2 regions of the Kitasatospora sp. NPDC096140 genome follow, and region 2 is predicted to be linked to the other one. Evidence: riboswitches for the same ligand, from Rfam matches in the RefSeq annotation. Region 2 holds a riboswitch; the other holds the start of a gene.
What was found. A riboswitch is a leader RNA that binds a small molecule or an ion and turns the genes downstream of it on or off. The one in region 2 is predicted to bind cobalamin.
Positions count from the first base shown of each region.

Region 1: linked by a shared signal. The riboswitch ahead of ABT048_RS19600 (peptidase) and the one ahead of ABT048_RS12425 (cobalamin biosynthesis protein) in region 2 are both predicted to bind cobalamin.

Region 1 is NZ_JBEOUW010000017.1:85,653-91,233, reverse strand. Features, by position in the region: gene ABT048_RS19620 (enoyl-CoA hydratase/isomerase family protein) at 1-895, shown strand, start outside; gene mmsB (3-hydroxyisobutyrate dehydrogenase) at 892-1,776, shown strand; gene ABT048_RS19610 (enoyl-CoA hydratase) at 1,773-2,546, shown strand; gene cobF (precorrin-6A synthase (deacetylating)) at 2,629-3,387, opposite strand; cobalamin riboswitch at 3,494-3,643, shown strand; gene ABT048_RS19600 (peptidase) at 3,744-4,817, shown strand; gene ABT048_RS19595 (SCO2322-related protein) at 4,847-5,335, shown strand; gene ABT048_RS19590 (hypothetical protein) at 5,401-5,581, opposite strand, start outside.
Region 2 is NZ_JBEOUW010000010.1:726-6,306, reverse strand. Features, by position in the region: gene ABT048_RS12435 (putative cobaltochelatase) at 1-1,155, opposite strand, end outside; gene ABT048_RS12430 (cobyric acid synthase) at 1,152-2,690, opposite strand; gene ABT048_RS12425 (cobalamin biosynthesis protein) at 2,687-3,673, opposite strand; cobalamin riboswitch at 3,872-4,003, opposite strand; gene ABT048_RS12420 (helix-turn-helix domain-containing protein) at 4,201-4,899, shown strand; gene ABT048_RS12415 (alpha/beta hydrolase family protein) at 5,076-5,581, shown strand, end outside.

The DNA.
Region 1 (5,581 bases), on a different contig from region 2:
GGACCGCGCGTTCTGCGCCGGCGGCGACATCGTCGCCATCCACCGCGCCGCCACCGGCGGGGACCCGGGCGCGGTCGAGGAGTTCTGGCGCGACGAGTACCGCCTCAACGCCCGGATCGCCCGCTACTCCAAGCCCTACGTGGCCGTGATGGACGGCATCGTCATGGGTGGCGGCGTCGGCGTCTCCGCCCACGGCAGCGTGCGGATCGTCACGGAGACCACCCGCATCGCCATGCCCGAGGCCGGCATCGGCTTCGTCCCTGACGTGGGCGGCACCTACCTGCTCGCCCTGGCGCCCGGCGAGCTGGGCACCCACCTCGCCCTCACCGCCGGATCGGTGGGAGCGGCGGACGCGCTGCTCTGCGGGCTCGCCGACCACTTCCTGCCCTCCGAGCGGGTGCCGGCGCTGCTCGACGACCTTGCCGGGCTGCCCGTGCACGACGCCCTGGAGCGGCACGTCGAACCCGCGCCGACCGGTGCGCTGGAGGGGCAGCGCGCCTGGATCGACGCCTGCTACGCGGCCGGTACCGTCGAGGAGATCCTCGACCGGCTGCGGGACAGCGGTGAACCCGAGGCGAAGAAGGCCGTCGACCGGATCACCGCCAACTCCCCGACCGCGGTGAAGGCGACGCTGGCGGCCCTGCGCCGGGCCCGGGCCCTCGGCCCGCTGGAGGCGGTGCTCGACCAGGAGTACCGCACCTCGTGTGCGGCGCTCGCCACGCCGGACCTCGCCGAGGGGATCCGGGCGCAGGTGATCGACAAGGACCGCTCGCCGCGGTGGAGCCCGGCCACCCTGGGCGCCGTCGAACCCGCTGCCGTGGCCCGCTACTTCGCCCCGCGCGGCGATGGCGAACTCGGCCTCGCCGCCACCACCACATCCCTGGAGCGCTGGTGACCCACAGCATCGGATTCATCGGACTGGGCAACATGGGCGGCCCGATGGCCGCCAACCTCGTCAAGGCCGGGCACCGGGTGATCGGCTATGACCTCTCGGCCGAGGCCCGGGACCTGGCCGCGGCGCAGGGAGTGATGATCGCGGTCTCCGCCGCCGAGGCGGTCGGCGAGGCCGACGTGGTGCTGACCATGCTGCCGACCGGACGCCATGTCCTCGACTCCTACGGCGAGTTGACCGAGGCGGCCTCGGGTGCGCTGTTCATCGACTGCTCCACCATCGCCGTCGGGGACGCCCGGGTCGCCGCCGACCTTGCCCGCACGGCCGGCCACCGGGCCGTCGACGCGCCCGTGTCCGGCGGTGTGCCCGGTGCCGAGGCCGCGAGCCTCACCTTCATGGTCGGCGCGGAGGACGTCGACTTCGCCGAGGCGGAGCCGCTGCTGGCCGCGATGGGCCGCAGGGTCGTGCACTGCGGCCCCTCCGGTGCCGGGCAGGCCGCGAAGATCTGCAACAACATGATCCTCGGCGTCTCGATGATCGCGGTCAGCGAGGCCTTCGTACTCGGGGAGAGCCTCGGGCTCAGCCATCAGGCCCTGTTCGAGGTGGCCTCCACCGCCTCTGGGCAGTGCTGGGCGCTCACCTCCAACTGTCCCGTCCCCGGCCCGGTCCCGGGCAGCCCCGCCAACCGCGACTACGCCGGCGGATTCGCCGCCGCCCTGATGGCCAAGGACCTCGGACTCGCGGCCGCCGCGGCCGCCGCCTGCGACGTACCGGCCGAACTGGGCGGCAGGGCATCGGAGGTGTACGCCGCGTTCGCCGAAGGGGCGGGCGCCGGGCTGGACTTCTCCGCCATCATCACCACCCTCCGGAAGGACACCGCATGACGTTCGAGACGATCCTGGTCGAGCGCAAGGGCCGGGTGGGGCTGATCACGCTCGACCGCCCGAAGGCGCTCAACGCGCTCAACACCCAGCTGATGACCGAAGTCGTCGCCGCGGCCACGGAGTTCGACCGGGACAGGGAGATCGGCTGTCTGGTGGTCACCGGCTCGGAGAAGGCCTTCGCGGCCGGCGCCGACATCAAGGAGATGCAGTCCCTGGAGTTCGTCGACGCCTACCTCGGCGACTGGTTCGCCGCCTGGGACCGCTTCGCCGCGCTGCGCAAGCCGGTCGTCGCGGCGGTGGCCGGGTACGCGCTGGGCGGCGGCTGCGAGCTGGCGATGATGTGCGACGTCCTGCTGGCCGCGGACACCGCCAAGTTCGGGCAGCCGGAGATCAAGCTCGGTGTGATCCCCGGCATCGGCGGCTCGCAGCGGCTCACCCGGGCGGTCGGCAAGGCCAAGGCGATGGAGCTGTGCCTGACCGGCCGGATGATGGGCGCCGAGGAGGCCGAACGGGCCGGCCTGGTCTCCCGGATCGTCCCCGCCGACCAGCTGCAGACGGAGGCCCTGGCCACCGCCGAGACCATCGCGGCGATGTCCGCTCCGGCGGCGGTCATGCTCAAGGAGAGCGTCAACCGCTCGTACGAGACCACCCTCGCCGAGGGCGTCCGCTTCGAGCGCCGGCTCTTCCACGCCACCTTCGCCACGGCGGACCAGAAGGAGGGCATGGCAGCCTTCGCCGAGAAGCGCCCGCCGACGTTCGGCAACCGCTGACGTTCGGCAACCGCTGACGTTCGGCAACCGCTGACGGGCCGGCCCGGTGCGCCGCCCCCTCCACGGGGCGGCGCACCGCCGGTCAGCTCCCGGCCCGCCGGAGCAGGTAGGTGTCCATGATCCAGCCCTTGCGCTCGCGGGCCTGCTCGCGCAGCTCGCGGATCCTCGGGGCGGCCTCGGCGAGCGGGCCGGCGACGAGGATCTCGTCGGGGGTGCCGAGGTAGGCGCCGTACCGGATCTCCAACCCCTCGGGGTCGATCCCGGCGAAGGCGGCCCGGCCGTCGAGCATCACCACCACGTCGTCCACGCCCTCGGGGAAACCCTCGGCCAGACGGCGGCCGGTGGTGATCTGCACCGGGCGGCCGACCCGGGTCAGTGTGGTGCGGTGGCGGGCGGCGAGCGCCGAGACGCTGCTGATGCCCGGGACCACCTCGAAGTCGAACCCGACGGTGCCGCGGGCCAGGACGTCGTCCACGACGGCGATGACGCTGTCGTACAGGCTCGGGTCGCCCCAGACCAGGAAGGCGCCGGTCTCGTCCTCGCCGAGGTGCTCGGCGAGGAGCCGTTCGACCAGGTCGGCGCGGCGGACGCGCCAGTCGTCGACGGCGGCCGCGTACGCGGGGGTGCCGCGGTCCCGTTCCGCGTCCGGCGCCTCGACCACGCGGTGCCCGGCGCGGCCGTGCTCGGCGAGGATCCGGCGACGCAGCCGGATCAGGTCCTGCCGTTCCTCGCTCTTGTCGAGGATGAAGAAGACGTCCGTGCGGGCCAGCGCCCTGACCGCCTGCAGGGTGAGGTGGTCGGGGTCGCCCGCGCCGATACCGATGACGAAGATGTGCCGCATGGGAGGCATTCTGCCGTCCGAACCGCTGCGATCTCGTCCGGCCGGCGGGGGCGAGTCGGCGAACTACGCCGTGGTCACCGTGATGTGACGCACGATCCCTTGACCCGATCTTTTCCGTTTCGCCATGATGAGCCGTCACGTAGTGACTCCGCCCACGGGGGAAGTCCGGTTCGAATCCGGCGCTGGCCCGCAACGGTAGGCCGCCGACGCCACGTCGGCGGCGAGCCCGAGTACCCGTCGGCGGAGGTGTGTCGTCCCCTCCTCCCGTCGTGGTCTGCGGGCCGGAGCTCCGAGGGTTGCTCCGGCACGGCGCCGACGCCCTCCGGGCCCCTGCGTCCAGGCCCGGAAAGGCACCCATGCCCACGCTCCGCCGTACCCTCGGTCTGCTCGCGATACCCGCCCTGGCCCTCGCCACCGCGCTCCCCGCCGCCACCGCCGCCCACGCCGACACGACCTCGTCTTCGTCCAGGACCGTCCGTCCCGACGCCGCCGCGGCCGGCTGGCTGGCCCGCCAGCTCGTCGGCGGTGACCACTTCGAGTCCGTCTTCAACGGCACCGCCTACCCCGACCAGGGGCTGACCATCGACGCCGTGCTGGCCTTCGCCGCCTCGCACAGCTCCGACGAGGCCGCCGCCAACGCCACCGTCTGGCTGGCGAAGCCCGAGATCATCTCCGGCTACCTCGGTGACGGCACCACCGAGGCGTACGCGGGCGCGACCGCCAAGCTGCTGCTCGCCGCCGAGGTCCGCGACGCGAACCCGGCGAACTTCGGCGGCGTCGACCTGCCGGCCCGGCTGCGCTCCCTCCAGACCGCCGAGGGACGCTTCTCCGACCGCTCCCAGTGGGGCGACTACAGCAACGCCTTCGGCCAGTCACTGGCCCTGATCGCCCTGCACCGCACCCCCGGCGGCGCCCCGGCGGCAGCCGTGGACTACCTCGCGAACAGCCAGTGCGCGGACGGCGGCTTCCCCGTCGCCTTCGGCCAGGCCACCTGCGCCGGCGACCCGGACGCCACCGCCCTCGCCGCCCAGGCCCTCGCCGCCACCGGCCGCACCGCCAAGGCCAACGCGGGCCTCACCTGGCTCACCACCCACCAGAACGCCGATGGCGGCTTCGCGGCCGCCGGGGCGACCGCCTCCAACGCCAACACCACCGGCCTGGCCACCCAGGCCCTGCTCTCGGGCGGGCGCTTCGGTGCCGGCCTCAAGGGCTGGAGCCGGCTGGTCAAGCTCCAGCAGGGCTGCGCCGCCGACCCGGCGGTCCGCGGCGCGGTCGCCTACGACGCGACCGGCTTCAACGCGGGCAACGGCGCCCGGGCGACCGCGCAGGCCGTCCTCGGCCTGGGCGGTGCGCCGCTGGCCACCCTGTCCGCCGCCGGCGCGCGCCCCGACGCCCCCACCCTGGCCTGCCCGGCCCCGGCCACCCGCTGAACAGGCCCGAAACCGCGAGGAGTTCACCGATGACCGACACCCTCACCCCGGCCCGCCCGGCCCGCCCGGCCCGCCGTACGCTCGGGTCGATCGCGGCCGCGGCGGCCCTCACCGCCGGCCTGCTCGGCGCCTCCGCCGCCCAGGCCCCGCAGGCCCACGCGGCGGCATGCGACGGCACCACCGGCGTCACCGTCGTGGTCGACTTCACCGCCGTCGGCGGCGGCATCGAGACCGGCTGCGCCCCCGGGGACCCGGCCAGCGGCCTGGCCGCGCTGACCGGCGCCGGGTTCTCGTACGCCTTCCACCCGCGCTTCCCCGGCTTCGTCTGCAAGATCAACAGCCTGCCGACGACCTGCACCAACCCCACCGGCAGCGCCTACTGGTCGTACTGGCACGCCCAGCACGGCGGCCCCTGGTCGTACAGCAACCTCGGCGCGGGCAGCTACAACCCGGCGCCCGGCGACGTCGAGGGCTGGTCCTTCGGCGCCGGCGCCCAGCCGGGCATCACGGCGCCCTGACACCCCATGGCACATCGGTGCCCCAGCCCCTTCCACGAGGAGCCGGGGCGCCGGGTGCCCGGGGCTCACCGCCGGCGGCGGACGAAGCGCTCGGCCAGCACCACGGTGATGACGGCGGCAGCGGTGAACAGCAGTGTGTTGGCCACGATGCCCGCCGTGGTCAGCCACCCGGGATCATCGCCGTTCGGGAGTCGTGTCGTGGTGAACAGCTCACCGACGCCCGTCAGCAGCCCCCGGGCGAGGTAG
Region 2 (5,581 bases):
GTCCGCCGCGGGCGCCTCCGGTGCGCCGTCGGCGGACGGCTCGGGCGCCCCGCCGCCGTCCGGGCCGCCGCCGTCGGGGCCGCCCTCGGGGCCGCCCTCCGGGCCCGGGCCGTCGCCCTCGGGCTCCGGATCGTCGTCGCCCTGGGAGTGCTCCTCCAGCGTCCGCTCCAGCTGCTCCTCGTCCAGCCCCGGAGCGTCGAAGGGGTTGCGGCGCCGCCGGTGCGGCAGCGCCAGCCGGGCGGCCTGGCGGACGTCCTCCTCCAGCACCTCGGTGCGACCGTCCCAGGCGGCGAGCGCGACGGCCGTGCGGGCCATCACGATGTCGGCGCGCAGGCCGTCCACCTCGAACGCGGCGCACACCGCGGTGATCTGACGCAGCGCCACATCGGTCAGCTCGACCTTGGGGAGCAACTCCCGGGCTGCGGTGATGCGTTCGGCGAGCGCCCGCTCCTCCTCGGCGAACCGCGCGGCGAAGCCGGCCGGGTCCGCGTCGTACGCGAGCCGGCGCCGGACCACCTCGGCGCGCTCGGCCGGGTCCCGGGTGGCGGCGATCTCGACGGTCAGGCCGAACCGGTCGAGCAGCTGCGGCCGCAGCTCGCCCTCCTCCGGGTTCATCGTGCCGACCAGCAGGAAGCGGGCCGCGTGCCGCACCGACACGCCCTCGCGCTCGACGTACGAGCGGCCCATCGCGGCGGCGTCCAACAGCAGGTCCACCACGTGGTCCTGGAGCAGGTTCACCTCGTCGATGTACAGCACGCCGCGGTGCGCCCGGGCGAGCAGTCCGGGCTCGTACGCCTTGACGCCCTCGGCCAGTGCGCGCTCCAGGTCCAGCGAGCCGACGATCCGGTCCTCGGCCACGCCGACGGGCAACTCGACCAGCTGGGACGGCCGTTCGTGGCTCACGGCGGCGGAGTGCGGCCCGTCCGGGCACTGCGGGTCGGGCGCGGCCGGGTCGCAGGCGAAGCGGCAGCCCTCAACGGTGGCGATGGACGGCAGCAGGCCGGCCAGCGCGCGCACCATGGTCGACTTCGCGGTGCCCTTCTCGCCGCGCACCAGCACGCCGCCCACAGCGGGGGAGACCGCGTTCAGCAGCAGCCCGAGCCGCAGGTCGGCCATGCCGACGATCGCGGTGAACGGATAGCGGACGTCAGTCATGCGTCACTCCCAGGTGCCCCGGGCGCCAGGAACGGCAGCGATCCGGCCGCCGGCACCCCGCCCTCGATCAGCTTCCACAGCGCGTCGGTGTCCGCGTGTTCCTCGATCAGGTCGCCCAGCCGGTCCAGCCGGGCCTCGCGCGCCTCGGCGAACGAGGTGTCCGGGGCCGGCACGAACGCCCGCCCGGCCAGGTCGGCGACCTCGCGCAGGAGTTCGCGGCGGAAGCCGTCGTTCTCCAGCACGCCGTGCCAGGTCGTGCCCCAGACCGAGCCCGCCCGGCAGCCGTCCAGGCTCTGCCCCCGGTCATCGGAGATGAACCTGTCGCCGCCCTCCACGGTCACCACCCCGTGGTGGATCTCGTAGCCCACGACCCGCCGGCCGTACGCCTCGCCGACCGGCCGCGCCAGCACCTTCTCGACGCCGAACCGCACCTGCGTCGGCAGCAGGCCGAGCCCGTCGACGGCGCCCGCCTTGGACTCCACCTCGTCGACGATCCCGCGCGCCAGCATCTGGTAGCCGCCGCAGACCCCGAGGATCGGCAGCCCGGCCGCCGCGCGCGCCTTCAGCGCCGGTTCCAGGCCGCGCTCGCGCAGCCAGGCGAGGTCCGCCACGGTGGCCCGGGTGCCGGGCAGCACCACCAGGTCGGCGTCGGCCAGCTCCTCCGGCCTGGTGGCCCAGCGCACCAGGACGCCGGGCTCCTGCGCCAGCGCGTCCACGTCGGTGAAGTTGGACAGCCGGGGGAAGCGCACCACGGCCACCCGCAGCACGTCCGCCCCGACCGGGCCGCGCCCGTCGACCCGGTCCACCACGGTCGACAGGTCCAGCGAGTCCTCGGCGTCCAGCCACAGCCCGGGCAGCATCGGCAGGGTGCCCAGCACCGGACGGCCGGTCAGCCCGTGCAGCATCTCCAGGCCGGGCGCGAGCAGCCGCGCGTCGCCGCGGAACTTGTTGACGAACCAGCCCGCCACGTGCCGCTGGTCCTCCGCGGACAGCAGCGCCAGCGTGCCGTACATCGCCGCGAACACACCGCCCCGGTCGATGTCCCCGACCACCACCACGGGCAGCCCGGCGGCCGTGGCCAGGCCCATGTTGGCGATGTCGCGGTCGCGCAGGTTGATCTCGGCGGGCGATCCGGCGCCCTCGCAGACGACCACCTCGTAGCGGCTGCGCAGATCGGCCAGGCACTCCAGGGCGCGTTCCAGCAGGACGGGCTTGCGCTCGCGGTAGTCCAGCGCGCCCACCTCGGCGACCGGCCTGCCCAGCAGCACCACCTGGCTGCGGCCGTCCGCGCCGGGCTTCAGCAGCACCGGGTTCATCGCCGCCTCCGGCTCCACCCGGGCGGCCTGCGCCTGCATCGCCTGGGCGCGTCCGATCTCGGCGCCGTCGGCGGTGACGAAGGAGTTCAACGACATGTTCTGTGCCTTGAACGGCGCGACCCGCACGCCCTGGCGGGCCAGCCAGCGGCAGATGCCGGCGGTGACCACGCTCTTGCCCGCGTCCGAGGTCGTCCCGGCGACCAGCAGCGCGTTCGTCATGCCCTTCCCCTCTTCCCACGGAGCGCGCGCAGCAGGACGTGCCCCGCGACCGTCGTACCCAGCGCCAGCGCGCCCACCCGCCGGGAGAGCGTGCAGGCCCGTTCGATGTCGTCGACCGTGACCGGCCGCAGCTCCCCGCCGAGCACCGGCCGGTGCTCGACGCGCTCGCCGTACTGCAGCGTCCCGCCCAGCCGCACGCCCACCGCGCCGGCGAACGCCGACTCCGCCTGACCGGCGTTCGGGCTCGGGTGCGAGGAGCCGTCGCGCCGCCAGACCCGCCAGGCCGTCCGCGGCTGCGGGGCGGCGGCCACCGTCAGCAGGGCCGTCAGCCGGGCGCCGGGCCAGCCCGCCACGTCGTCCAGCCGGGCCGAGGCCCAGCCGAACCGGGCGTGGCGCGGCGAGCGGTGGCCCACCATGGCGTCCAGGGTGTTCACCGCGCGGAAGGCCAGCAGCCCGGGCGTGCCGGCCAGGGCGCCCCAGGCCAGGGCGTTCACCACGGCGTCGGCGGTGTTCTCGGCCACCGACTCGACCACCGCGCGCGCGATCTGCTGCTCGTCCAGCGCGCTCGGGTCCCGCCCGCACAGGTGCGGCAGCCGCTCCCGCGCGGCCCGCAGGTCGCCCTGCTGCAGGGAGCGGCCGATGGCGCGGGCCTCCCGGGTCAGCGAGGTGCCGCCGAGCACGGTCCAGGTCGCGGCCGCCGCCAGTGCGGCCCGGCCCAGCGGTCGCCGGCCGACGGTACGGTCCAGGGCGAGGGCGCCCGCCGCGACCGTACCCACGCACAGCGCCGTGTACCCGGCCCCGGCCGCCCGGTCGTCGCGCCACAGCCGCCGCTCCAGGCGGGTGGCGGCGCTGCCGAAGACGGCCACCGGGTGGCCCCGGCGCGGGTCGGCGAAGCGGGCGTCGGCGGCGTAGCCCACGACGGCGCCCACCGCGAACGCGGCGGCGCGGCCCCAGCGGCGGCCGGCCGCAGGACGGACGGTCACCGGCCGCACGCCGGAAGGCGGCTCATGGAGGGACAGCTCAACGAGAGGGAGCCCAGCGGAAGGCGACTCATCGAGAGGCGGCTCATCGGGAGACGGCTCGGCGGAAGGCAGTTCGGAGTCCGGCCGGGCGGGGCAGCCTGCATCGCGTGCGTGTCCTCACTCAGGGTCCGCGCCCTGGATCGACGTAGCGGGGGCGAGAGTCTCCTGGCTTCCGGGTCGGACGCACCCCCGGTGCCTTCCAGCGGCTTCTGACGGCCCGCCGTGGCGAGATTTCCGAGCGTGCTCCCCGGTGACAGTGGCGGGACCGCGCCGGACTCGCACCGGCTTCCTCTCCATGCCTCCGATTGGCCCCAGGATCCCATCACGCGGCCGAACCGGGAGTCAACCGAGGTCACGGAGGGGTTGGTCACACGGGACGGCGGCCGATGAGCTGTGGGATCGCCCAGCGCGGCACCGCCCCCGGGCCGGCCGCTTCGTGGGTTCGGTCGCTGGGGTCGCGCCGTGGTCCGCGCCTAGCGTTCGGTGGCATGCGTCGCAGAAAGCCCCCCGCCGCCCCGCCCCCGGTGCCGTTCTCGCCCGCAGCCGCCCGCGCCCACCGGGCCGCCCTCGGCCTCACCCCCGAACAGGTCGCCGAGGGCCTGGCCGCGCACGGCGTACGGCTGCTGCCCGCCCACGTCCTCGCCTGGGAGAGCGGCGAGCTGCGCCCCGGCGAAGCGGAGTTCATCGCCCTCGCCCGCGCCCTCTGGTGCCCCGCCGCCCAGCTGATGGACACCCGTCCGGTCCGGTTGCGCGACCACCGCGTCGCCCGTGAGCTCGGCCAGGCGGCCGTCGCCGAGCGCACCGGCACCACCCTCGGCTCCTACCGGCAGGCCGAACTGACCGACCGCTGGGAGGGCGACGAGGAACAGACCCGCGCCCTCGCCGACGTCCTCGGCCTCGGCCTGCCCGAACTCGTCGAGGCCACCGGCCGCGGGGAGGCGCTCGACCACCTCCTCCGCCAGTGCGTCACCGGCCGCTGGCAGCCCCACCTCCGCGCCCTCGCCCGCATCGTCCCCGCCCCCGCCGACGCCCTCGCCGACGCCCTCGCCGCCCTCCACCAGGAGCACCACGTCCCTACCCACTGGGGCGCCACCGCCCGCACCGCACCGCCCCCGGCCGCCGGATCCCTCACCCCCCGCTTCTGGCACCTCCTCGACACCGCGGGCACCACCGGGCCGACCGCGTGACAACGGGCACCACCGGGCCGACCGCGTAACAAGGGGAGGCGGCCGGCCCTCCGACGGCGGGTGCGGATCCGGAGGCCGTGCCCCGGACGGGTCAGCCCGGTGGCCGCGCGGGCGGGGCGCCGGTGGACTGGTGCACGAACACCGTCCGGTCCGAGACCAACAGAGCGGGGAACGATATGCGCTGGGGAACCGCTGCCGTCGTGGCGGCCGCCGCCGTCGGAACCGGGGCCGTCGTCCTGGTGATCGGCCGTCGGGCTTCCGAGCGGATGGTCCGTCCGGTGACCGCCGGGCGGGAGTCCGGGCGGGAGTCCGGGCCGGTCGTGGTCCGGAGCGTCGGCGCCGGGCGGGTCACCTTCACCCGCAGTCCGGAGAGCCTGCACCCCGGCCGCTGGGCGGTCGAGTGGGGCGACAACGGCCACGCCGTCGTCGAGGACGTCCTGCACAGCGACGAGCAGGGCGTCACCCGTCGGCTGGTCCGCGCCGACCAGGGCACGCTCACCCCCGGCACCGAGGTCCGCTTCACCCCCCGCGTCCACCTCGGCGACCCCACCCGGGCACTCGGCCTCGCCTACACCGACACCTCCGCCGACGGGGAACTCGGCGCGCTCCCCGCCTGGCACCTCGACGGCAAGCGCGGCACCTGGGTGATCCTCGTCCACGGCCCGGAGGCCGACCGCCAGCA